Regions from separate parts of the Ruegeria sp. CH11 genome, predicted to be linked through region 3. Evidence: riboswitches for the same ligand, from Rfam matches in the RefSeq annotation. Region 3 holds a riboswitch; each other region holds the start of a gene.
What was found. Region 3 has a riboswitch for cobalamin ahead of ACR0LX_RS20765 (hypothetical protein). Riboswitches for the same ligand answer to the same signal wherever they lie in the genome.
Positions count from the first base shown of each region.

Region 1: another riboswitch for cobalamin. It lies ahead of ACR0LX_RS19020 (DUF1636 family protein); the one in region 3 lies ahead of ACR0LX_RS20765 (hypothetical protein).
Region 2: another riboswitch for cobalamin. It lies ahead of ACR0LX_RS06995 (DUF4198 domain-containing protein); the one in region 3 lies ahead of ACR0LX_RS20765 (hypothetical protein).

Region 1 is NZ_JBQFQX010000016.1:62,747-70,586, reverse strand. Features, by position in the region: gene ACR0LX_RS19040 (sulfite exporter TauE/SafE family protein) at 1-47, opposite strand, end outside; gene dusA (tRNA dihydrouridine(20/20a) synthase DusA) at 76-1,083, opposite strand; gene ACR0LX_RS19030 (glycosyltransferase family 2 protein) at 1,476-3,098, opposite strand; gene ACR0LX_RS19025 (NAD(P)-dependent oxidoreductase) at 3,231-4,226, opposite strand; cobalamin riboswitch at 4,334-4,539, shown strand; gene ACR0LX_RS19020 (DUF1636 family protein) at 4,634-5,014, shown strand; gene cobW (cobalamin biosynthesis protein CobW) at 5,011-6,066, shown strand; gene cobN (cobaltochelatase subunit CobN) at 6,070-7,840, shown strand, end outside.
Region 2 is NZ_JBQFQX010000003.1:222,326-230,165, forward strand. Features, by position in the region: gene ACR0LX_RS06975 (CHASE2 domain-containing protein) at 112-2,361, opposite strand; gene ACR0LX_RS06980 (FecR family protein) at 2,407-3,246, opposite strand; tRNA gene ACR0LX_RS06985 (tRNA-Ser) at 3,878-3,967, shown strand; gene ACR0LX_RS06990 (nuclear transport factor 2 family protein) at 4,074-4,832, opposite strand; cobalamin riboswitch at 4,971-5,174, shown strand; gene ACR0LX_RS06995 (DUF4198 domain-containing protein) at 5,306-6,091, shown strand; gene cbiM (cobalt transporter CbiM) at 6,098-6,709, shown strand; gene ACR0LX_RS07005 (cobalt ABC transporter permease) at 6,706-7,293, shown strand; gene cbiQ (cobalt ECF transporter T component CbiQ) at 7,293-7,840, shown strand, end outside.
Region 3 is NZ_JBQFQX010000021.1:40,585-48,424, reverse strand. Features, by position in the region: gene ACR0LX_RS20775 (DNA polymerase III subunit gamma/tau) at 1-989, opposite strand, end outside; gene ACR0LX_RS20770 (protein-tyrosine phosphatase family protein) at 1,159-1,662, shown strand; gene ACR0LX_RS20765 (hypothetical protein) at 1,665-2,072, opposite strand; cobalamin riboswitch at 2,164-2,385, opposite strand; gene ACR0LX_RS20760 (alpha/beta hydrolase family protein) at 2,550-3,410, shown strand; gene rsgA (ribosome small subunit-dependent GTPase A) at 3,441-4,469, opposite strand; RNA gene ffs (signal recognition particle sRNA small type) at 4,628-4,726, opposite strand; gene ACR0LX_RS20745 (bifunctional 2',3'-cyclic-nucleotide 2'-phosphodiesterase/3'-nucleotidase) at 4,766-6,652, opposite strand; gene nudC (NAD(+) diphosphatase) at 6,830-7,813, shown strand.

The DNA.
Region 1 (7,840 bases), on a different contig from region 3:
ACAAGCAAAAGGCCCAGCATCTGGGCCAGCAACATCGTCTCGGGCATTCGTCTCCCATCCCGGCCGGGGGCCGTCCTACACCGCCCTGTCCACCTGCGACAGAGGCACCACGCTTTCCAAAGCACGCAACATCACTTCGGGGCCAGCATTCTCTTGCACGGCACCCTCGGACAGCGCGCGACGCCAGCCACGCGCGCCGGGACGCCCTGCGAACAAACCCAGCATATGCCGGGTGATCTGATGCAACCGCCCACCTTTGGCAAGGTGACGTTCGATATAGGGCACCATCTGGTACACGACATCGACGGGGTCGACACTGCCTCCCGCACCAAAGATCTGTCGGTCCGCATCGGCCAGAACCTCAGCTGGCTGATGATAGGCGGCACGCCCGATCATAACCCCGTCCAACCCTGCCTGAAGATGCGCGCGGGCCTGCGCGAGCGTGGTTATGCCCCCGTTGATCGAAACATGAAGATCAGGGAATTCGGCCTTCATCCGGTGAACAAGGTCATAGTCCAACGGTGGGATATCCCGGTTTTCCTTGGGGCTGAGCCCTTGCAGCCACGCCTTGCGCGCGTGGATGGTGACCCGCGCACACCCAGCCGCCTGGATTTTGCCCAGAAAGTCAGGCAGCACCTTGGCAGGGTCCTGATCGTCCACGCCGATCCGGCATTTGACAGTCACCTCGACGTCAACCGCCTCGCGCATCGCACTGACACAATCGGCGACGCGCTCTGGCTCTTTCATCAGAACGGCCCCAAACGTGCCCGACTGAACCCGATCAGAAGGGCATCCGCAGTTCAGGTTGATCTCATCATACCCCGCCTCGCCCCCCAGTCGGGCAGCCCGCGCCAATTCCTGCGGATCAGATCCCCCCAATTGCAATGCCACGGGATGTTCCTGCGGGTTGTAGTCCAGCAAATGCACCGCCCCGCCCCGCACCAGCGCAGGCGCTGTCACCATCTCGGTGTACAGCAAACTCTGCGCGCTGAGCAGGCGATGAAAGAAGCGACAATGGCGGTCGGTCCAGTCCATCATCGGCGCCACCGAAAGGCGTGAAGAATTTTTCACGTTATTTTTCAATATATTAACCTCGCCCCCAAATTTCCGCTTAGCATGACGTTCCGGGGTATCCGATCGTATTGCCAGGACATTTGGCGGTTTTCGATTCTGAGTTGCTACCGTGTAGCACAACTGAACCGACAGAACACCGCCCGGTCTGCGGGCCTAATCATCCATGTGTGCGACCCGCCCTCGGTATCTGGCTGAACCACAGTAATCGGCAGTCAAGCCCGACCGCTCATTCCTGAAGCAAGCCGCAATCAAGGTGTCGCAGGTTTCCATGTTCATAACGCCAAATGTGTAAGCGTAAACCAACGCCCATATTGGACGATATCGAAAAAATCCAATGAGCGTCCTGGCTTGACCTCTGTGCATTGCCGCTCGTTCTGGATCATTTCAAAGCCGGAAGAGACCTAGATCTTTTGCACCGCGACCTGCGCGCCTTTAATCGCCTTGAGGCGTACATCTGCCGAATTCTCACCCAAAAACTCGTGGAAAGCGCGCATGACACCGTCTTTCCACCATCCCTTACGGTGATAATCGTCCAGCATGATGACGCCGCCGACCATCATCTTGGGCAGGATCGCCTTCAGATCGGCCTTGACGCCCTCGTAGGAATGGTCGCCGTCCACATAGGCAAAACCGATACTTCCATTCTTGAACTGGTCCATCGCCGGGACCGAAAAATCGCGGATTACTGAAACCTTACCCAAGGCAATCTCATCGCGGTACTTTTCCTTAACGGATTCGTAGATGCGATCCATGTCTTTCTTGCTGCGCGCTCCGGCAAGCGAGACGCCATCGCCCGAGTCTTCCTGAACGCCCCAGGGGTCGATGAGAACCAGCTTGGACGGTTGCAACCCTTCCAGCAGGATCTCGGAAAATTCGCCCTTCCAGACGCCGATCTCGATGCTCAGCTTGCCCTTTGGCATCAGTTCCAGCAACTCGCGGCGCAAGCCGTCCTTGCGCTCGCGTTGCATGGCGCGCTTGCCGCGTCGCACGGGTGCGGTGACAGGGTCCGCGACCGGTTCAGCGGCCTTTTCCGGCTCGTCCAGCGGGGTTTGCAGCGCCGTAACAAAATCGGTCCAATCCGCGCGCCGCCTGAGCTTTCCGGCCTTGGTTCTGTGCCAGTTGCAGGCGCGTTCGTGAAGTTCGACAAGCTTTTCATCGGCCATCATCTTTGCACGCATCTCGTGCATGCCAGGCATATGCCCCAGGATCGAGCGATCCTCGACATTGTTGTGGTTCATCATGTTCCAATAATCCAGCCCCTGATCCTGGCTGATGTGGTTGGTGCGGCCACGATCACGTTTTACCAGAAAGCTGTCGGTGCTGCGAACGGCGTAGTGATGGATACGCGCATATTCGTGGCTGAACCCGCGCCAAGCGCGCCATTTGACCTGATCGGCGGGATACTCGTTCCCGCCCGCATCGCGCCACAGTACGTTTTCATAAGGTGCCTCGGGGTTGGGCGCGTGCTGCTCGTCGATCCGTGGCCTGTGGGCGCGGAACCGGTTGAACTTGCCATTGTTGCGGAACAGCGTCTTGAAACCCTTCGCCTTCTGATGCGGATATTTGTGCTCTGGCGCTGCGTGAAAAAAGGTCTCGGGCACGGGGCGGTCCACGAACTCTCGCTGCCCCCCCTGCCCGAACATGCGCCAACACATCGAGATCGCATCGGCATCACCACTGGCGCGAACGAAACTGCGGATATCTCCGCCGGGGACGCGAATGTTGATGTATTCGTCGACATCCAGGCTGAGTATCCAGTCCGAGGCCAGATAGCTAGGGTGGCGTCGGGCTTTGGAAAACGCAACCGTCTGTGGCTTTTCCTTGGGGCTGACAGGGTTGCGTTCGTGATGGGCCCAGCCCAATTCTTGCAGGCGGTCGGCGATGGCTGCGGTTCCGTCCGAGCAATCATTGGTATAGATCAGAATGTCATCGAATCCGATCGAGCGGTTATAGGCCACCCAATCGATCATGAAAGGTCCTTCGTTCTTCATCGTTGTCACGATGAGAAAGGTCTCATCCGTCATATTACGCTCGCTTGCCTGTGCCACTTACGGACTATTGGTTATGTGTTTAAAATAGCCTTAAGTTTTTGTCCAACCCGGAAGGCAGCCCAAAGGCGCCTGGGTTGGACCACGAACAACGAAAGCGCGCCGCCCTCAGACAGCCTGCCGGTTCGCCGGAACGACCTCATAGCCTGGCTCTTCGGGTTCATCATCGGCCATCTCGGCCGGAAATCCGGGTGCGCGAATGTCCAGGCCAGTCGCCTCTTCCAGTCGCTTGATGATATTCGGCGAAAGCTCGCGGTCACCAAACCGGGCGATGCCGTCTTCGAAGATCTTGATCATCAAGGGGTTGATTTCAAGGGGAACTCCGGCCCGGTCGGCAACCTCTTGAAACAGGCCGATATCCTTTTTCACAAGATCCATCGTGAATGAGATATCGCGCGAGCCATTGAGTATGACCTGGCTTTCGGTTTCGTGCACGAACGAGGTGCCCGACGAGATCTTGATCGCTTCGTAGGTCGTGTTCAGGTCCATTCCGGCGGCCTTGGCGGTGACCAAAGCTTCGGCGCAGGTGATCAGATTGGCGGTAGCAAGATAATTTGTCATCACTTTCAGGACCGAGGCCGAGCCCAGCTCGCCCGTATGCAGGATGCGCCGCCCCATCGTGGTCAGAAACGGCAGGATGCGTTCGAATGTCTCGCGATCACAGCCTGCAAAGATCGAGATATTGCCCGTCGCGGCCCGATGACAGCCCCCCGAAACCGGGCAATCCACCGCAGCACCGCCCTGTTCGATCACCATTGCGCCCAGACGCTTGACCTCGGCCTCATCTGTGGTGGACATCTCCATCCAGATTTTGCCCGGTCCGACCTCGGGCAGCATCTCCTGCATCACCGCATCCGAGGCAGCGGGCGAAGGCAGACAGGTAATGACCGCGTCGCAGTCACGCATCAGTTGCGCTGGGCTTTCGGCCGCTTTGGCCCCTTTGGCCACAAACTCGGCGACCAGATCCACGTTCAGATCATGAACCGTCAGATCGATCCCGTTGCGCAGCAGCGAGCCCGAAAGCTTTCCGCCAACATTTCCAAGGCCAATGAACCCTACTTTCATAGTCCGATACTCCGCATTCGAATTTCTCGTCCATGGCAGCACGATGTACCAACGCAAATCATGCCGCCGAACGACGCTGGCAGGTCGTTTTTCATCACCCTGTGCAATCCGTGAGCGCGACACGCTTGACAACGCGCCCGCTGGTGCCGCATGTCCGATCCGTTGGTGTCTGCAGCAGCAGATGAAAAGGGAATGCGTCAGCGGTTTTTCCGTCAAACGCAGCCGCCCCCGCGACCGTGACCGGAGAAGGTGCCCAATGCCACTGGCCTTATGGCCGGGAAGGCGGGACACCTGCCAGAGTGACCCTCTGACATCCGCAAGCCGGGAGACCTGCCAACACCCGAAGTTGAAACCGGACGGGGTGTTCCGGTGTCGGGTCCATGTCGCAATACGTGGCCCGCATGAAACCCCGTCCCCCACGAAGAGGATTTGGGGGGATGAGAGACATGACCGAGACCGCTCCGGTCGAACTGTTGGTTTGCACCACCTGCCGTCGCGGGCTGCCCGTTGAAGATGACGCACAGCGCCCCGGCACATTGCTGCATCAAGCGCTAGAACAGGCTGGCCTGCCCGAGGGCATCACCCTGAAAGCTGTCGAATGCCTGTCGAATTGTAACGAAGGGTGTTCGATCGTGCTGCGTGGTGGCCCGGATCGCTGGACCTTCGTCTATGAACATCTGAACGAAACCGATCATGTTGATGTGATCGTTGACGGCGCGACCAAATACCTCGCGACCGAAGACGGTCTGGTCAAATGGCGCGAACGCCCCGAACATTTCCGCAAAAACTGTGCGGCCCGCATTCCCCCTAATGGAGCCCTGAAATGAGCAATCTCGAAAAACTCCCCGTGACTGTGATCACCGGCTTTCTTGGCGCGGGAAAAACCACGCTGGTCAAGCATCTGATGCAGAATCCGCAGGGCAAGCGTCTGGCTGTGGTCGTCAACGAATTTGGCGATGTGGGCGTGGATGGCGACATCCTGAAATCCTGCGCCATCCCGGATTGCCCGGCGGAAAACATCATGGAACTGGCCAATGGCTGCATCTGCTGCACCGTTGCCGATGATTTCATCCCCACGATCGAGGCGCTGATGGCGCTCGAGCCGCGCCCCGATCACATCCTGATCGAAACTTCGGGGCTGGCCCTGCCCAAGCCGCTGCTGAAAGCCTTCGATTGGCCGGATATCCGCTCGAAAATCACCGTTGATGGCGTGATCGCTTTGGCTGACGCCGAGGCGGTCGCCGCCGGACGCTTTGCGCCGAATGTGGCGGCGGTGGACGCTCAGCGTCTGGCTGACGACTCGATCGACCATGAAACGCCTCTGTCCGAGGTGTTCGAGGATCAGATTTCCTGCGCCGACATTATCCTGCTGACAAAGCCCGATCTGGCCGGCCCTGAAGGCGTTGCCAAAGCCAAAGCGATCATCGCAGCCGAAGCGCCCCGTCCGTTGCCCGTGGTCGAAGTGGCTGAAGGTGCTGTGGATGTCCGCGTTGTTTTGGGTCTGGAAGCGGCCGCAGAGGATGATATGGCGGCACGACCCAGCCATCACGACGGTCACCACGATCACGAGCATGACGATTTCGAAAGCATCATTGTCGAACTGCCCGAACAGTCTGATCCGGCAGCTCTGGTTGCCAATATCGAACGTCTGGCCAAGGAACTGAACATATTGCGCGTCAAAGGCTATGCCGCCGTTCAGGGCAAACCGATGCGCCTGCTGGTGCAGGCCGTTGGTGCCCGCGTTCGTCACCAATATGACCGCCTGTGGGAGCCGGGCGAAGACCGCCGCTCGCGTCTGGTTGTCATTGCCGAGCATGACGACATCAAGGAAGCCGAAATCCGCGATATCCTCGTGGGTGTTCCAGAGGCCGCCGAGTAAGTCATGCACGTCGTCTTCCGCGAAAGCCACGGGCTCGACGAAACCGAGACCCCGACCGATCTGGGCCAGAGCCCGGCGGATTTGGTGGTGCTGTCTTTTTCCGACAGCGACCTTGGTGCTTTCGCGGCGGGCTGGCATCGCGGAGGTGGTCCCGAGGGACGGATGCCGACGCTGCGGCTGGCCAACCTGACGGCACTGAAACACCCGCTATCTGTCGATACCTATGTCGAACAGACCTTGGAAGGTGCCCAGGGCATCCTGATCCGTCTGATCGGGGGCGTGCCCTATTGGGCCTATGGCTTGCAGCAGGTTCTGGCCTTGGCGCAGGCAAAAGGCATTGCTCTGGCCGTTCTGCCCGCCGATGGGCGTGAGGATACACGGCTGGACGACTATTCCACGCTGCCCGTCTCTACCCTGCGACGTCTGGCGCATCTGTGCGACACCGGAGGAGAAGTCGCGGCACAGGCCGCCCTGGCGCAGATGGCCTTGGCTGCGGGGTTGTACGCCGGGCCGGTGATGGGTGCGAAAACCATACCCGACTGCGGCGCATGGTGCCCGGATCGCGGTGTCATCCCGGCGGACAAGGCGTTCTCGGGCGACGCAAGGCGCATCCTTGTGACCTTCTATCGGGCCTATTTGACCTCCGCCGATACCGCCCCGGTCGCGGCCCTGATCCGCAGCTTACGCGCGCGCGGGCTCGAAGCGATTGGCTTGTTCGCACCATCCCTCAAAGCGCCAGCAGCCGCAGACTGGCTGCGTGAACAGGTGGTTGCGATGAACCCGTCGGCAATCATCAATGCGACCTCGTTCTCGGGAAAGGGCGCGTCGGGCACCTCGCCTCTGGACGCTGCCATTGTGCCAGTGTTTCAGGTCGCGCTGGCCACGTCGCGCCGCAAGGCATGGGCCGAGGCGGAACGTGGCCTGTCGCCTGCCGACCTCGCCATGCATGTGGTGCTGCCAGAGGTCGACGGTCGCATTTCGGCAGGCATTGCATCGTTCAAAGAACCGGGCAAACGCGATCCGCATCTGGAATATTCCCGCTTTGCCCACCGCGCCGAACCCGAGCGGATCGAGGCGATCATTGATCGCGTGATCGGTTGGCTGAACTTGCAAGACAAGCCCAAGGCGGATCAGGTGCCCGCTCTGGTGCTGTCCACCTACCCCGGCAAGGATTGGCAGATGGCCCACGCGGTGGGTCTGGATGCGTTGGCGTCGGCCGAGGCAATGCTGGCCGATCTGCAATGCGAAGGCTATGATACCGCGCCTGCCGAACCGATTGCTGAAACGCTTTTGGACGCGCGGATTTCATGGTCTCTACACGACTATCTTGAAGCATCGGCCAACCTACCCAAGCAATTACGCGCAGACTTGTGGGCCGTTTGGGGTGAGCCTTCGAACGATCCTTCTTTCTCCGATGACGCCTTCCATTTTATCGCCCTGCGCCGCGGCAAGGCGCTGATCGCGCTGCAGCCCGAACGTGGCACGCCCGAGCTGCGCGATGACGACTATCACGACCTGTCCCGCACACCGCGCCACAGCTATGTGGCCTTCTACCTGTGGCTGCGCGAAAGCCTGCGCGCGGATGCGCTGATCCATATCGGCGCGCATGGTACGCTGGAATGGCTGCCCGGCAAATCGGTCGCTCTGTCCGCCGAGTGCTGGCCCGAGGCGCTGATCCGCGATCTGCCGTTGATCTACCCCTTTATCGTCAACGACCCCGGCGAGGCCGCGCAGGCCAAACGCCGGATCGGAGCTGTCACGCTGGGCCATATCC
Region 2 (7,840 bases), on a different contig from region 3:
GTTTTAGCCGGTTTTGTTTTAGATAGTATTCGAGGGGGCGAGACCGATCCATCTGACCGAACACGACGGGCCGCAGCGTGAAAACGCCGCGGCCCGTTTCGTTGTGGCGCGTTAGCTGCCCGAGCGCAGTCTTTCGACCCGACCAGCAGCATCATGGTGGCTGAATTCAGCCCGCCCGTCCCGGCTTGCGGCCTGGAAATCCACCATCCTTCGCGGCAATGCGTTGAAGAACCGTTTCAATCCAGGCTCAAGATCGACGGCCAATGCTGAACACGCGCGGCAAAGGCCGGACACCTCATCCCGCGGTCGATGTTCACGGATCGCGGAAATCAGAGTTTGGTGCTTGCTGCGCAACGCCTGAAAATCCCGGGACTCTGCCATTGCTCGGTCGCCGACAAGCACAAAGACCGGCTCGGGCTCGGCCTTGCCTTTTAGGTCAACGAACCCGGCCTCCAACATCGCCAGTTTCTGACCAACCGCCGCATGGATCGCGCTTGAAAGCAGAATGTCATAGTCCACATGGCGGCAGGTCTGTTCGATCCGTGCGGCGACATTCACGACATCGCCGATGACGGTATAGTTGAACCTGCGGCGCGAACCGATATTTCCAACGCAAGCAGCGCCCGTCGCACAACCGGTCGCCAGGGCAAGGGCGGGCCGCCCGCGCATGATGGGTGCTGCATTGAAATCGGCCAGCGCCCGGCGCATTTGCAACGCCGCCTGCGCCGCACGTAACGGATGATCCGCGACCGGCACGGGCGCGTTCCAGAATGCCATGACCGCGTCCCCGATGAATTTGTCGATAGTTCCGCGCTCGATCAGGATTTGATCCCCAATTTCCGAGAACAGAGCGTTCAGCAAGGTGACCAATTCGGTGGCTGAAACGGATTCGGACAAAGGTGTGAAGTCGCGGATATCCGAGAACATCACCGTGATCTCCTGCGAGGTGCCGCCAAGTTTCAGCTGATGACCACTGGCCTCCATCTCGTCCAGTATCTCGGGCGCGACATAGTGCGAGAAGGTGCGGCGAATGACCCGTTTTTCGCGTTCGGTCGAAATAAAGAGGTAGCCCGCCAGCAGCCCGAAATTGGCCATCCCGCCCGCCAGCGGAAAAGTCGCGTCAAACAGAACCGAGTGGTTTTGAAACGCCAGCCAACTGACCACGATCACAGCCGCAGCAGCCACCCCACCGGCGACAAAGGATGCCACCGCGCCGTATCTGGACATCACGAACGTCACCACCATGCCCAGAATGACAAAGGCCAGCAACTCCAGCGCTGCGGTGACGTCGGACCGGCTGAGCGTGTCCCCCAGAATGATTTGCTCGATGATCTGCGCGTGAATCGACACACCAGGGACGGATTCGCCCAACGTCGTCTCGCGCATGTCGAACAGACCCGCCGCCGAAGTCCCGACCAAAATGATCCGCCCCTCGATCTGGGCCCTCAGATCGGGGTCGTCACCGCGCTGCATGATATCATCTGCCGAAAGATAAAGGCCCGGATGATCGCGCCTGTAGCGCACCCAGATCTCACCGTTTTCCGTGGTCGGCAACAGGAAGTCCCCGATGCCGACCGCCAGCATGATGCCAACCTCATCCTGCGAACCTTCGGCAAAATAGACAGACTCGCCCATGGCAACGCGCAGCGCTTCGACACCCAAGCCAGGCATGACGCCGCCGGGACCGGACCACAGCACCGGCACGCGTCGCACCACCCCCAGCCCATCCAAGGGCGAGACATTGACGCCCCCGATCCCCAGCGCGTCGTCGCCCAAGGGCGGTGCAAGAGGGGTCCAGTGCGGAACACTCACAAGACCGGCGGCAGGTTGCTCACCGATTTCAACCAGCCCGGCCTTGGGCGTGACGACGGTGCCGCTGTCGGTGGATCGGGCTGCGACTCCCATAACAACAGGCCAATTGGCAACTTCCGCACCGAACACCACATCGTTGTCCAGTAGCCGAGCAGCCCGGTCCGCCCGCAGGACATCCGCCAGCGCAGGGTCCTGCAACAGCCGCGACACGCTATAGCGGTCGGGTTCGGCAAACAGCATGTCAAAGGCAATGGACGCTGCACCATAGTGGCCCAGACGCTCGACCATCTGCGCCAGTTGCGTCCGCGGCCAGGGCCATTGACCCCAAGCCGCCAGAGATCGTTCATCAATATCGACAACCCGCACTGGCAGATCCGGGTCATATGCGCGCGGCGAGACCCTTTGCAAGACATCGAAGTAGATGAAGCGCGACATCTGAACCGGATAGGGGTCCAAAACGCGAATGAAGCAGCCAAACAGGATCAAACCCAGCCCGACCAAGCGAAAACCCAGCCGCCGCGCCAACGAGCCTTTGGCGTTACCCGCCACGCCAAACTCCTGTGGGCAAAGGGGACGAGACAGGTTTCATCGCGGCTATCTCGTTTCGGCCTCGGCTGTAATTCCTCCGGCCGTCGCACTGGCGGACGTACCTGACCCACCCGGTCCATCATCTGAGAGGTTCACCGACACGCTGACGCTACCGGCCGTGGAACTGGCACTCGTCGTCGAGCCAGCCCGCGCCTCGGCACGCGTGGCTGGTGGGTCGGATCGTGTCGGAGCCGAACGGCTTGCCGATCTTGCGCCAGCGGATGATCGGGCCGCTTCGGGTTGCTCTGCTTCTTCGCGCTGACGTGGTTCTTGTGTTTCCGCTCGCACCCGTGGGGCCAGCGCCTCGGTCCCCGAGCATCCGCCGATATTCACCCGCAACGGCGGCAGCAACCGCTGCTGTGCTTGCAGGAATGGAAACCCGCTGGACACAGCCTTGTCGTATTGCGCAGCGCTGACCGGCTGGCCGACCCCCCCGGACGGGCCGGTGGCAAACATGCTGCATTGCGAATCCCCACGACGGCAACCGCCTCGCAGGCTGCACATCTGCACCTCGCCTTCGAGAACCAGCATCGCACTCTGGCTGCCGGACGGTACCCAGATATCGAATGTTGTTCCCCGCACCGCCATCGTGGCTGTTGGCGTTTTGATGGAATAGGCCCGCTTTTTGCTGTTGCCGGAAATAAATCGAAAGCTTCCACCCAAAGCCTGCACCGCAAAGCTTTTGGCCTTGCGATTTCCGCGCAGCATCGACACATCCAGCACCATCTTGGCGTTTGGACCGACGGCAATCTTGGTCTGGTCAACAAAGATCAACTGCACCACACCCGACCGGTTCGTGGTAATCATGTCGCCCGATGCCACATCCATTCCCTTGCGCAGGGTCATGGTCTTTCCGGCACGAACCACTTCGGCGCCAGGCTTGACGCTTAGCACCTTCCCGATTGCGGCTGATACTGACGCCGGTAGCGTCACAATGAATAATGCGAATACAAAAACTTTTACCCAGGCCAAAACCAAGTCCCTTCCCCCAAAGGTTCCCGTTGGGGCGACAAACGCCCCACGCCCGATTTTGCACCTCAGAATGCTTACTTTGTTTGGTCATTTATGTTATAAAATCTGAACAAATATGCACTGAAACAGATATGTTTGGCAAGTATTGGGCCCATTCGGGTCGGTACCCGAGGCCTAATGGGGTCATGGATTCACGGCTGACCTGTCGAAATCGTTCCGAGGCTCGCCAGCATCAACGGTGTTTTGATGAACAATTGGTTGAAGCCGGCGGCTCAATCCGCACACGTCATCGCTGATTCAGCACCAGCCCTCATCACAAGTCCACCAGCCGGCGCGGTTTTCTGTTCGAGATGGTCGGCGTTCACCCGGAATGCACCGCCGCGCACAAATGCAATTCCCGGTGTTTCACCGTAATTTCAACAGGTTCTGCAGATTTGCCAGGATACAGCACAACATGGAAATTTCGCCTTGTATTCCCGCTGCTTGCAAGGATATACCCGTCGGCGGAGACGTGGCCGAGTGGTCGAAGGCGCTCCCCTGCTAAGGGAGTAGGCCCGGAAGGGTCTCGAGGGTTCGAATCCCTTCGTCTCCGCCACCCATCACTTTCACACAATATTCCCGAACTTAACCCGGCCCAATCTACCGGGAGTGTTTCTGTTAAAACGGCGTTTGCGATGTGAGGCACATCCCGTTGTCCGCGTTCAGAATTTTCCGTTGTCGTTTTTCCATTCGCTGCGCGGAGCGATGGTTTCGACTGTGTCCCAATGCTCGGCGATCAGATCATCGTGAACGCGGAACAGGTGATAGAAACTGGTATGAACCCCAGCCTTGCTGCCTTCGCACATGCAAAGGACAAAGTTGCCCTCAGCCAAAACACGATGCAATTTGTGGTGCTGGATCAGCCGCGTACCGTCCTGGACCGCGTCCAATGCGGCGCGAAAGGCGTCCGCTCCGTCGCCCAGTTCGGGGCTGTGCTGGATCAGGTCTGCATGCACGAATGTCGCGAGCAGATCAGTCTGACCTCCAACCAGCACCTGTTCGGCAAACCGGCGCACAAGATCCCGGTTCTGCTCGGTCTTGTCTAAATCCGTGGTGTCCGCGCTGCCGTCCAGCATGCCACGGCCTGACGGGTTCGGGCCTTTGAGGGGTTGGATGTTGTCCCAATGTTCGACCGCCTTGCCATCCTCGAACCGAAACACCTCGAACGCGGCGCGCAGGCTGGAAAAGTCGTATTCGTTATGCGCAAAAGCAAAGTCACCATCTTCGAACACCCTCATGAAAGTGACCCGGGGATTCGTTTTGGCCAACCGCGCGAACAGATTGGCCAAGCCCTCGCTACCTTCATGTGTCTGGGGATTGTGCTGAATGTATCTGGCTTCGTTGACAACGGTTGCGGCTTCGGGATCTCCGGTCTCGATGCCTTTCAACAGCTTTTTGAGCAGGTCTTTTTTCGATGCCATGTCATTTCATCCCGTTCTGGAGGCCTTTGCACGCGAGTCAGATTAGCACCAAACTATGCCTGTGTTCGAAAATAACCTGGGTATCATGCTGTCACTAACCGACTGAATTTTGGTTGACGGACGATACCCGAGTCTGGCATCTGCGGTCGCGTGTCCGGTTCCGGGTTTGCCCGGAGAAAAGGGAATGCGGTGCGGGTTTTGTCAGACAAACGCCCAATGCCGCAACTGCCCCCGCAACTGTAAGCGGCGAGCAGGGCTGACATGCCACTGGGGTTTCCCGGGAAGGCCAGCCCAACGCTTTGACCCGCAAGTCAGGAGACCTGCCGGATGTGCACCCTCGGAAGGGGTGTGTCACCGACGCCGGGGTGTGCGTCGGGTCCGTTGCCCCGAATACGGGAGCAGGCTCGGACCGTCCCGGTGTCAAACAAGAATGCGTGCCGGGGTTGGCACGTCGGGACAAGGAAGAAGACCCCATGAAAAAGCTGCTCTGCACGGCTGCGGTTGCGCTGACTATTCCAGCGATCGCGCAAGCACATTTTCTGCTGGAATACACCACGGACACCATGATTGATGCGCCGGGCGATGTGCCGGTCAAGCTGATCTTCTGGCACCCGTTTGAAAACGGCCGCGTCATGGATCTGGAAAAGCCTCAGGAATTCTATGTGATCCACAATGGCGAAAAGACGGATCTGCTAGAGACGCTGGAGCCTGTGCGCTTCACCAGCCCTGAAAACGAAGGTGCGGCTTTCAAGGGGTCGGTGCCGGTCAAGCGGTCGGGCGACTATGTCATGGTCACGGTGCCTCAGCCTTATTATGAGGAATCCGAGGACATCTATATCCAGCAGATCACCAAGGCGTTCCTGAACCGCAATCAGCTGCCGACCGATTGGATGAACCCCGCCGGTCTGCCGACCGAGATCATCCCGCTGAACAAGCCCTACAACATCGTCGCGGGCTCGACCTTTACCGGTCAGGTTCTGGCCGACGGTCAACCGGTCGCCGGGGCCGAGATCGAGATCGAGTACATGGCAGCAGAGCCGAAAATGGACAGCGCCGCGTCCTCGGATCCGACCGTATCGCCAATGCCCGGCGGCGCCGTTGTCGCGATTTCGGACGCCAATGGCTATTTCTCCTTCGGGGTTCCAAAAGCCGGATACTGGGGATTTGCAGCACTTGGTTCGGGCCCCGCGACCGAGCATGAGGGCAAAGAACTGAGCCAGGATGCGGTGATCTGGATCCGCGCCTGGGATCTGGAGTAACCCCGGATGCACATCGTCGACGGTGCCCTGTCCAACCCGGTTGTGATCGGCGGTGCGGTCGCCGCCGCAGGTGGGATCGCCATCGGGCTGCGGTCGCTTGATCTGGATCGTATCCCCACAGCCGGGGTGCTTTCGGCCAGCTTTTTCGTGGCTTCACTGATTCACGTGCCGATCGGGCCGTCGTCAGTGCATCTGATCCTCAACGGTCTGGCCGGGCTTTTGCTCGGCTGGGCCGCATTTCCGGCCCTGTTCGTGGGCCTGTTGCTGCAGGCGGTGTTCTTTGGCTTTGGCGGGTTGACCGTATTGGGCATCAACACGCTCAACATCGCTTTGCCGGCGGTATTGGCCGGAATGCTGTTCCGGCCACTGATCGGGCGCGGCACGCCTGTGGCCGGTGCAATTTGGGGTGGAGTTGGCGGCGCGTTTGCCATTGCCGCCACGACGATCATGGTTGGCATATCGCTGGCGTTGTCGGGGGATGCATTCCTGCCTGCGGCGAAACTCGTGTTCTTTGCCCATATCCCAGTGATGGTAATCGAGGCGGTGCTGACCGGATTTGCTGTCCTGCTGGCGCGCAAGGTCAAACCCGAGCTATTCGTCACAAGGACAATCGCATGATACGGTTTGCGCTGATCTTTGCCATTTGTTGTGCGCCTTTGCCCGCTTTCGCACATAAGGTGATCGCCGGGGTTTTTGCCTCGGGTGACGCCATCGAAGGAGAGATTGGCTTTTCCAACGGTGACATGGCAACCGATACCGAGGTGATCGTGACTGGTCCGGATGGGTCGGAGCTGGGCCGCACAGTGACCGATGCGGATGGGTTTTTCCTGTTCACGCCGACTACCGCCATAGCGCACACGTTCTATGCCGATCTTGGCGCAGGCCATGTGGCCGAAGTTGTCATGTCGGCGCAGGACGTGGCCGGGATCATGGGCGTTGCAGTCGGCAAGGAAAGCCTCTCCGAGAATAAAGCGGTGTCTGCCGAAGCGATAGCTGGCAATGGGTCGGTGGCATCGCTGACCGACGAAGAACGGCGGCTCATCGCAGAGGCCGTGCGAGACGAAATCCGCCCGCTGCGGCGTGAGATCGCCGCCTATCGCGAACACAACGATTTGCAATCCATACTTGGCGGGATCGGGTACATCTTCGGCCTGTTCGGGGTTGGCTTCTATATAGCCGCCCGGCGAAAGCGGTCTTCCTGATGGCACACGTACTGGGGTCACAGGACAAGGCATTGGCCGGGGCTGTCGGCCCTGAACGGCAGGGAATGATTAGCCCGCTCGATCCTCGCATGCGTATCGTCATGGCCTGTCTGTTTGCGATTGTTGTCGTCGCGTTGTCTTCGCTGGTGGCGCTGACCGCAGCGTTGATGATCGCGCTGTCGCTGCTTGCGGTATCCCGCCTGCCATGGCGCTCGACGTTGAAGCGTATGGCGATGATGGACGGGTTCATCATATTCATGCTGGTGCTGTTGCCGTTTTCCGTGCCCGGCGATCCGATCTTTTCGCTTTGGGGCTTTACCGCCAGTTGGCAGGGCTTTTGGCAGGCCGTCGAAATTGCCCTTACCGCAAATGCGGTGATCCTGGCGCTGATGGTGCTGGTCGGCACGATGGAACCGGTCACGTTGGGCCATGCGCTGCATCGTTTGCGCTGCCCCGAGACGCTGGTGCATCTGCTGATGTTCACGATCCGCTATATCGATGTGCTGCACGAAGAATACCAACGTCTGCGGGCCGCAATGAAAGTGCG
Region 3 (7,840 bases):
GCCATCTGTTGCCCACGCGCACGCTCGTCAGGCGACACCGTCGGGTCTTCGGCGGCATCCGGGGTGATCTTGACGACCGAGACCCAATGGGTGATCTCGGCCAGATCGCGCAGAACCGCCAGCGGATCGGCCCCTTCGGCATATTGCGCGCTGAGTTCTGTCAGCGCGCCCGCCGCATCGCCGCGCAGGATCATGTCCATCAGGTCCAGCACCCGGCCCCGGTCGGCCAGCCCCAACATGGCGCGCACTTGATCGGCACTGGTTTCGCCAGCCCCGTGAGAAATTGCCTGATCCAGCAGCGAGGTCGCGTCGCGGGCCGAGCCCTCGGCGGCGCGGGTTATCAGCGCAAGCGCGTCTTCGGCGATCTGGGCACCTTCTGCCGAGGCGATCTTGCTGAGCAGGCCGATCATGTCCTCGGGCTCGATCCGGCGCAGGTCGAACCGCTGGCAGCGCGAAAGGACCGTGACCGGCACCTTGCGAATTTCAGTCGTGGCAAAGATGAACTTTACATGCGCAGGGGGTTCTTCCAGCGTCTTGAGCAGCGCGTTGAAGGCGCTGGTCGAGAGCATGTGAACCTCATCGATGATGTAGATCTTGTAGCGCGCGCTGGCGGCGCGATAGCGGACGCTGTCGATGATTTCGCGAATGTCGTTCACGCCAGTGCGGCTGGCGGCGTCCATTTCGATCACGTCGACATGACGACCTTCCATGATCGCAGTGCAATGTTCGCACTGGCCACAGGGCTCGGTCGTTGGGCCGCCATTGCCGTCCGGTCCGATGCAGTTCATGCCCTTGGCGATGATCCGGGCAGTTGTGGTCTTACCGGTTCCCCGGATGCCGGTCATGATGAAGGCCTGCGCGATCCTGTCCGCCGCAAACGCGTTTTTCAGCGTGCGCACCATGGCGTCTTGACCCACCAGATCGGCAAAGGTTTCCGGGCGATATTTGCGGGCGAGAACCTGATAGGCGGGGCTGGGTGTGTCGGTCATGTCTGCTCGGTCGGATTCGTTCAAACCGCAGCGTAGAGGCCCCCGCCGCCCGCGTCCACAGCGGGTCGCCAGGATTTTTGTTTTGGAAACGCGACCGTCGCAGGTAAAATCTCCGATTCATAGGCCAGGGGTAAGACTTTCTGATCTACGTTTCGGGGGGAACGCAAAGATGTCTCAGATGGTGATCCATGCATTGCAGGTGGGCGGCGGCTCGCTTGCGCTAAGTTCAATGCCAGGGCGGGGAGGGGACTATCTCGGCGATCTGGAGATGGTCGCCGGATGGCAGCCGGGTCTGGTGATTTCCATGACCACCGAGGTCGAGATGATCAAGGATGGCGCGCGCGACTTTGGACGCGACGTGCAAAGCCGCGCCAGCCGCTGGGCGCATCTGCCGATCGAGGATTTTGGCGCGCCATCGGCGGAAATCCGCGAACGCTGGAAACGGGTCAGCGCCTCGGCCCGTCAGGCATTGGCAGGCGGGGGTCGTGTACTCGTTCATTGCCGCGGTGGCTGCGGGCGGTCAGGCATGATCGTGCTGCGCCTGATGGTGGAATGCGGTGAGAACCCGGATACCGCCCTGACGCGTCTGCGGGCCCTGCGGCCCTGCGCGGTCGAGACGGATGACCAGTTGCATTGGGCCATCGCGCCAGCTGTTGCGCTTGCTGCCTCATGACCTCAGATTCTGACCTGCGATTCTGTCGCCGCCTGAGCCTTTGGTGCGGTTGCCAGCGCCTGTAGCATCGCACAAGGCGGATTTGGAATCGCGCCCGACGGCAATGTCGTGAATTCGGTACCAAACATCAGGTCAGCATAGTCATCCAAACAGTCTATATCGGCTGCCTCGGTGGTGCCGCAAAAGATGCGGACTTCGTCTGCTTGCGCACGAAACCGTGCTGTGCACCCGTCGGGGCAATGGCCCAGTTCGATGCTGCCGTCTATTTCCAGATCTCGCGCAGTTGTCTGCCCCGCGGTCGAGATCGACTGCACCAGCGCACGTGCCACACGTGCAAGCGCCGGGCAGGTCTTGCCGGTGCGTTGACAGACGGTTGCCGTAAATTGGTGCGTTTCGGTCTTCCAGATCATGATGTGCCCTCCGCACATGTGGGCTGAGGGGTATCGATCAGGAGAAACCGCAACCGGCGGTCTGACCCTGCCCGGACACCCCGCCCGAGTTTCGGTTTCAGTTTTGATGGCAGGTCTCCTGACTTGCGGGTCGTCGCTTTGCCGCCCTTCCCAGCCTTGCGGCCAGTGGTATCTCGGCATTGCTTTCCGCTTACAGTTGCGGGGGCAGTCGCGGATTTGGCGTGTTCCGGACAATCCGGAGTGGGCCGCACCGTGTTCCCTTTTCATCCCGGCCTCGGTTGAGGGCGCGGAAACCATCGCCCAATCGCTAGCGGGCCAGCCCGGTGCGAGTCAAGCGGATTGAAAGATGCCCGAGGAAAATTGCGCAGGCGGACGTTTGGTCAACTTGGCAAAGTGTTGACTCGGCGTATCAGACCATGTGGACTGCAAAGTGAACTACTTAGTTCAGAAGCAAGGCAAGGAGCTTCGGAGGCGGCGATGCTGGACACCCGGACTGCAGTTCTGACGGAAGATTTCGAATTCGCATCCGGCCCTGCGAAACTGTCGGCGCGGTTGTACAGCCCTGTGTCAGAACCCGAAACGGTCGTTGTCCTGAACAGCGCCACGGGCGTACCCAGAGACTATTACCGCCATTTCGCGCGCTGGCTGGCGGCAGAACAGGGCATGGCGTGCCTGACCTACGACTATCGCGATTTCGGGCTCTCGTCGCAGGGAGCGCTGGCGGGTTCGAAGACGACAATGGCCGACTGGGCCCTGGTTGACATGCCTTCCGCGCGGGCCGAGATGCGGCGGCGCTTTCCCGACGCGCAACACTGGACAATCGGGCATTCGGTAGGGGCCATGCTGGGGCCGGTTCAACCGGACGCGGACCGGATCGATCGCATGATTTGTGTCTGTTCCGGGCTGGTGACGCTGTCGGATCACCCTTGGCCTTATCGCTCGCTGGCGTGGTTGTTCTGGCACGGCCATGCGCCATTGGCGACTCGCGCGCTGGGCTATTTGCCGGGCAAGCTGACCGGGTTCGGAACGGACTTACCGGCCCCGGTCTATTGGCAGTGGCGGCGCTGGTGTACTGCGCCAAAGAACTATGTTCCGGATATCGGGCATAGGCTGCCCGCTGCCAACTGGCCCGAGGCGGGTCGGCAGGTTGACCTGTTCACTTTCGACGATGACCAGATGGTGCCGCCTCAGGCGGTCTGGCGGCTTGCGGACCTCTACGGTCCCGAGGCGCGTCGGCATCTGTTGTCGGCAAAGGATTTCGGCCTGTCCGAGATCGGCCATATCGGGGTCTTTGCGGGCAAGAACGCAGCGCTCTGGCCACGTTTGATTGCCAGATAAGCAGGGGCGCCTTGGCGGCGCCCCCGGGTGTCAGACACCCTTGCGGGACTTCTTGTCCTGCATGACCGACCGCACCATCTTGCCAAACGCCTTGTCGCGGGCGCGGGACTGGGCAAGGGTTTCTGAGTTGCGCTGATCCTCGCGCCGCAGTTTGCGCCACCGGTCCAACCGGTCTTCGTCGAGCGCGCCTGCCGCGATCGCCTCCTGCACAGCGCAACCGGGTTCCGAGACGTGCTGGCAGTCCGAGAACCGGCAATTCTGCGCCAGTTCCGTGATATCCGAAAACACCTCGTCAACGCCGTCTTGCGCGTCCAGCAAACGCAGCGCGCGCATACCTGGGGTGTCGATCAGCCAGCCGCCGTTGCGCAGCCTTCGCAGAGCCCGCGCAGTAGTGGTGTGACGCCCGCGTGCGTCATCCTCGCGGATGGCAGCGGTGGCGTCGCTGTGTCCGGTCATGCCGTTTGCCAATGTCGTTTTGCCGACGCCGGATGACCCGACCAGCGCCCCAGTCTGCCCGGCAGGACACCAGGACAGCACTTGCGCGATGTCCATGGGGTCCCGCGCGTCGACTGTCAGAACCGTCAGGAACGGCCCCAGAGTTTCGGCGCGCCGGGCATAGTCTGCGGGCTCGTCGCAGGTGTCTGCCTTGGTCAGAACGATCACCGGGTAACATCCGGCCTGGTGGGCCAGTGCCAGATAGCGCTCTAGTCTGGGCAGGTTGAAATCGGCGTTGCAAGAGCTGACAATATACAGCACGTCGACATTGGCAGCGATCAGCTGCGCCTCGGCCCCGGTTCCGGCGGCGCGGCGCTGCAGACTACTGCGGCGGTCCAGCAGATGCTGAACGCGTTGCTGCTCGTCGACCAGAACCCAGTCACCGACGGCAAAGTCACCTGTTGACCGATTGAGTGTCAGCAGAGGCGCTTCGCCCTCCGGCGACACGCCTATCAGACGGTCCCGGTGAACGCCGGTGATGCGATAGGGTGCGCAAGTGGGATCGACCGCGTGTTGCGCGGCAAAGTGAGAGGACCATCCAAGATCCGAAAGTGAAAAATCCATTGATCTGCCTGTTCTCAGGTACAGCAATCCTGACGAATGGCGTATGCGCATCCGTCGGAAACGTGTTCAGGCCACGATCGGTGATCGAAAGGTCAGAACCGAGCGGCCCGAAGGGTCTTTGCTACAATCATAAAAGCCCTCCTGTGGCTGAAAGGTTCAAGTGAGAGGTTGGACATCGACCCAAGCGGGGCTCGTTGTGGCTGCTTCCTTCCGGACCTGACCAGGTTGGCGAGGCGCTCGCCCGCGCCAACCTCTCGACTGCCGATATAGGTGCCTGGCGGTAAAATGGCAACCCGTCACAGCGTCAGTTGAATGCGCAAAAATCCATCCGTATCCAGGCCCAGATCGCTTGTGGCGAATTCCGCCAGCTCGGCGATGTATGCGCGCGCGTTTGGGCCGGTCTTCAGAATCGCCTTCGCGCCACCCAATGGCGAAAAGGTATATGGCCGTGGTGCGGATTCGAGCGGGTCAGGCCGCGCCGAGTTCTTTATGTAGTCGATCAGTGCGTTCTGAACGGGCAGCGAAGGGATCGGGATAACTTGTGCCCGACCAGCAATCGGAAAGTTGCCGCCGCCATTGGCGCGGTAGTTGTTTGTTGCCACGACAAACTTCTGACTCGGGTCGATGGGCAAGCCATTTATCGATGCCATGCGGATACGGCGATGCGCCGGGTCGTTCAATTGGCCTTCGGCATCGAACCGGGCGGGGTGTGACAGATCGATCTCGCAGGCAATCCCATAGAGTAAATCCAGATTGTGACCCGCGCGGTCTGGATCGTGCAACTCTTGTGGCGCGTCGGGGAAGAGCTGGTTGAAGACGCCCGCAGACATTTCAAGCCAGTCGAGAACCTGCGCGCCACTGACACAGAGGCCACGCAGTTCATTCGGAAAGACCTGAAGGTCAGCCACATGGCGGATCGAGATTTCGCCGGCAGGAACGTCGGTGTAGTGAGCTGGCCCGGCCCGGCCACCGAACTTTGCGGGGGCGACGGCGGATAGCACTGGCAAGTCCGCGAGCTGACTGTCCCGCAGGTAAGGGCGCAGCGCGGCCGCCTGCGCCGCCGCCAAAAGATGCAAACCCCGATCTAGCGCACAAAAGGAAAAATAACTGTGCAGCGACCGATCCACCCGGCCCACCGGGCGGGCCACGCGTTGGCGGGTCTCTGCGTGCGCTTTGGCCAGCAGAGCCATGATCTCGGGGTCTTCTTTCACGCCTGACACGGACCCGTCAGCGGGGGAGTGAATCGGGCGCAGCTCTGCCTTGCGGTCGACAATGCGCCAGATGTTCTTTCGGGTCAGCGTCAGATCAATCACACCCAGATGTGATCCGGCAAACCCTGGCATGACCACGGGTTTGCCGTGCACCAGACCGTTTCGCGCGTCGACATGGTGCCGCCCATAATGAGCGGAGCCCGGCAATGTCAGATGCGTGTGCCCGGCAATAATCGCATCTATTTCGTCCATAGAGGCTAGGGGGATGGCGGCGTTTTCCAGACCGGGTTTCGCTTCTGCCGGACCAAGCCCCGAATGTGCCAAAGCGATCACGAGATCAGCGCCGCGTTGTCGCAGTTCGGTGGCGGTGTCCCGCGCCGAGGTCAGAATATCCGTGGCCGTGACCTGCCCGTTCAGTTTGTGCGCCTCCCATTGCGTGGTCTGGGGTGGCAGGACGGACAGGATGCCGATGTTCAGAGGTTCGGGTTTGCCGTTCAGGGTCACGCAGCGGGGCAGGACCGCCGCGCTTTGCCAGATTGGTGAGGCGTCGTCGAGCCGCATGTTGCTGCAGATCAACGGGCAGTTAAATTGATCAGCGACCCGTTTCAGAAAATCCAGCCCAAAGCCAAAGTCGTGGTTCCCCAGACCGATCGCATCATAGCCCAATGCAGCAAAGGCCAGCGGTAATGGGTGCGGTGCGGCGATCTGGTCGGCTGCAAAGTCGCCCAACGGTGTCCCTTGCAGGCAATCACCGTTGTCTAACAACAGCGTCAGGGCACCCATCCGCGCAGCCTCGCGTTGGGCCTTGCGGATCAGGGTCGCGGTTCTGGTAAATCCGATCCGGACGTCCGGGCGATCGGAGTAATAGTTGTGGCCGACCAGGTTCATATGCAGGTCTGAAGTGGCCAAAATCCGAACCCGCGCCAACGGGTGGTCAGCTTCGCTCTGCGACGATCTTTCTGTACTGTCCAAAATTTCTGCTTCTGACTGTCTTGGTAATTTTGTGTTCACTAAAAAACGAGTTAATGCAATTTCAAGGGCGGTCCTGCGGTCTTTCGGCGGCATATCAATATTGCCTGATGAAACGGCGTTGCGCCAGAGGCCAAGACGTGGCAGCCCTTGAGCCCGATATCGAGGGAACGCAGTGAGATGAAACGCGCGGAACAGGTGACATTCGGCGGCTCGGGTCTGGACCGTGCGGCCCATATTCGCGGAGACGCAGCTAAACTGGCTGAAGCAAGCGAAAGCGCGGCGGCTCGCTGCTTGTTGCTGTGGCGGGGCAAGGTGCTGGTGTGTGGCCCGGCGCTGGACCGTCTTGCGTTTGTCCCGATGACGCATGAGGTGATCCGAACCGCGACCGGTGGTGCAATTGAGGCTCCGGTTTTTCTTGGGTGCGACAGCGACGACGCTCCGATCTTTGCGATGGATATTTCGGGCTGGCAGGCCGAGGGGCTCGATCTGTCGGATGTCGGCGCTTTTGTTGACAAGACCGAACAGCAGCATCCCGACCTGCCCGAAGGCGATGTCTTTGCCGAGTTGCGTCGGATCATGACCCGGCTGACGCCGCGCGATGCTGAACTGGCGGCAACTGCAAAAGCGGTCATCGGGTGGCATGACACGCATCGGTTCTGCGCCAAGTGCGGCGCTGCCAGCGAAATATCGCAGGGTGGGTGGCAACGCGGTTGCCCTGCATGCGGCGCGCAGCACTTTCCGCGCACCGACCCGGTGGTGATCATGCTGATCACTCATGGAAACGCGGTGCTTATGGGGCGTTCGCCCGGCTGGCCCGAAGGGATGTATTCATTGCTGGCGGGGTTCGTCGAACCGGGTGAGACCTTGGAGGCCGCCGTGCGCAGGGAAGTGATGGAAGAAGCCGGCGTGCCGGTCGGTGACGTGCAGTATCTGGCCAGTCAGCCCTGGCCATTTCCGGCCTCGTTGATGATGGGGTGCGCAGGTCAGGCGTTGTCTCGCGAAATCCGCATAGATCCGGTGGAAATCGAAGACGCAATGTGGGTCACCAAATCCGAAATGATGCAGGTGTTTGCGGGTGAACATGACAGTCTGTTGCCCGCGCGAAAGGGCGCGATTGCCCATTTCCTGTTGCAACACTGGCTTGCGGACAGTCTGGACTGACGCAAAACTGGACTGGGAATAGGGCAA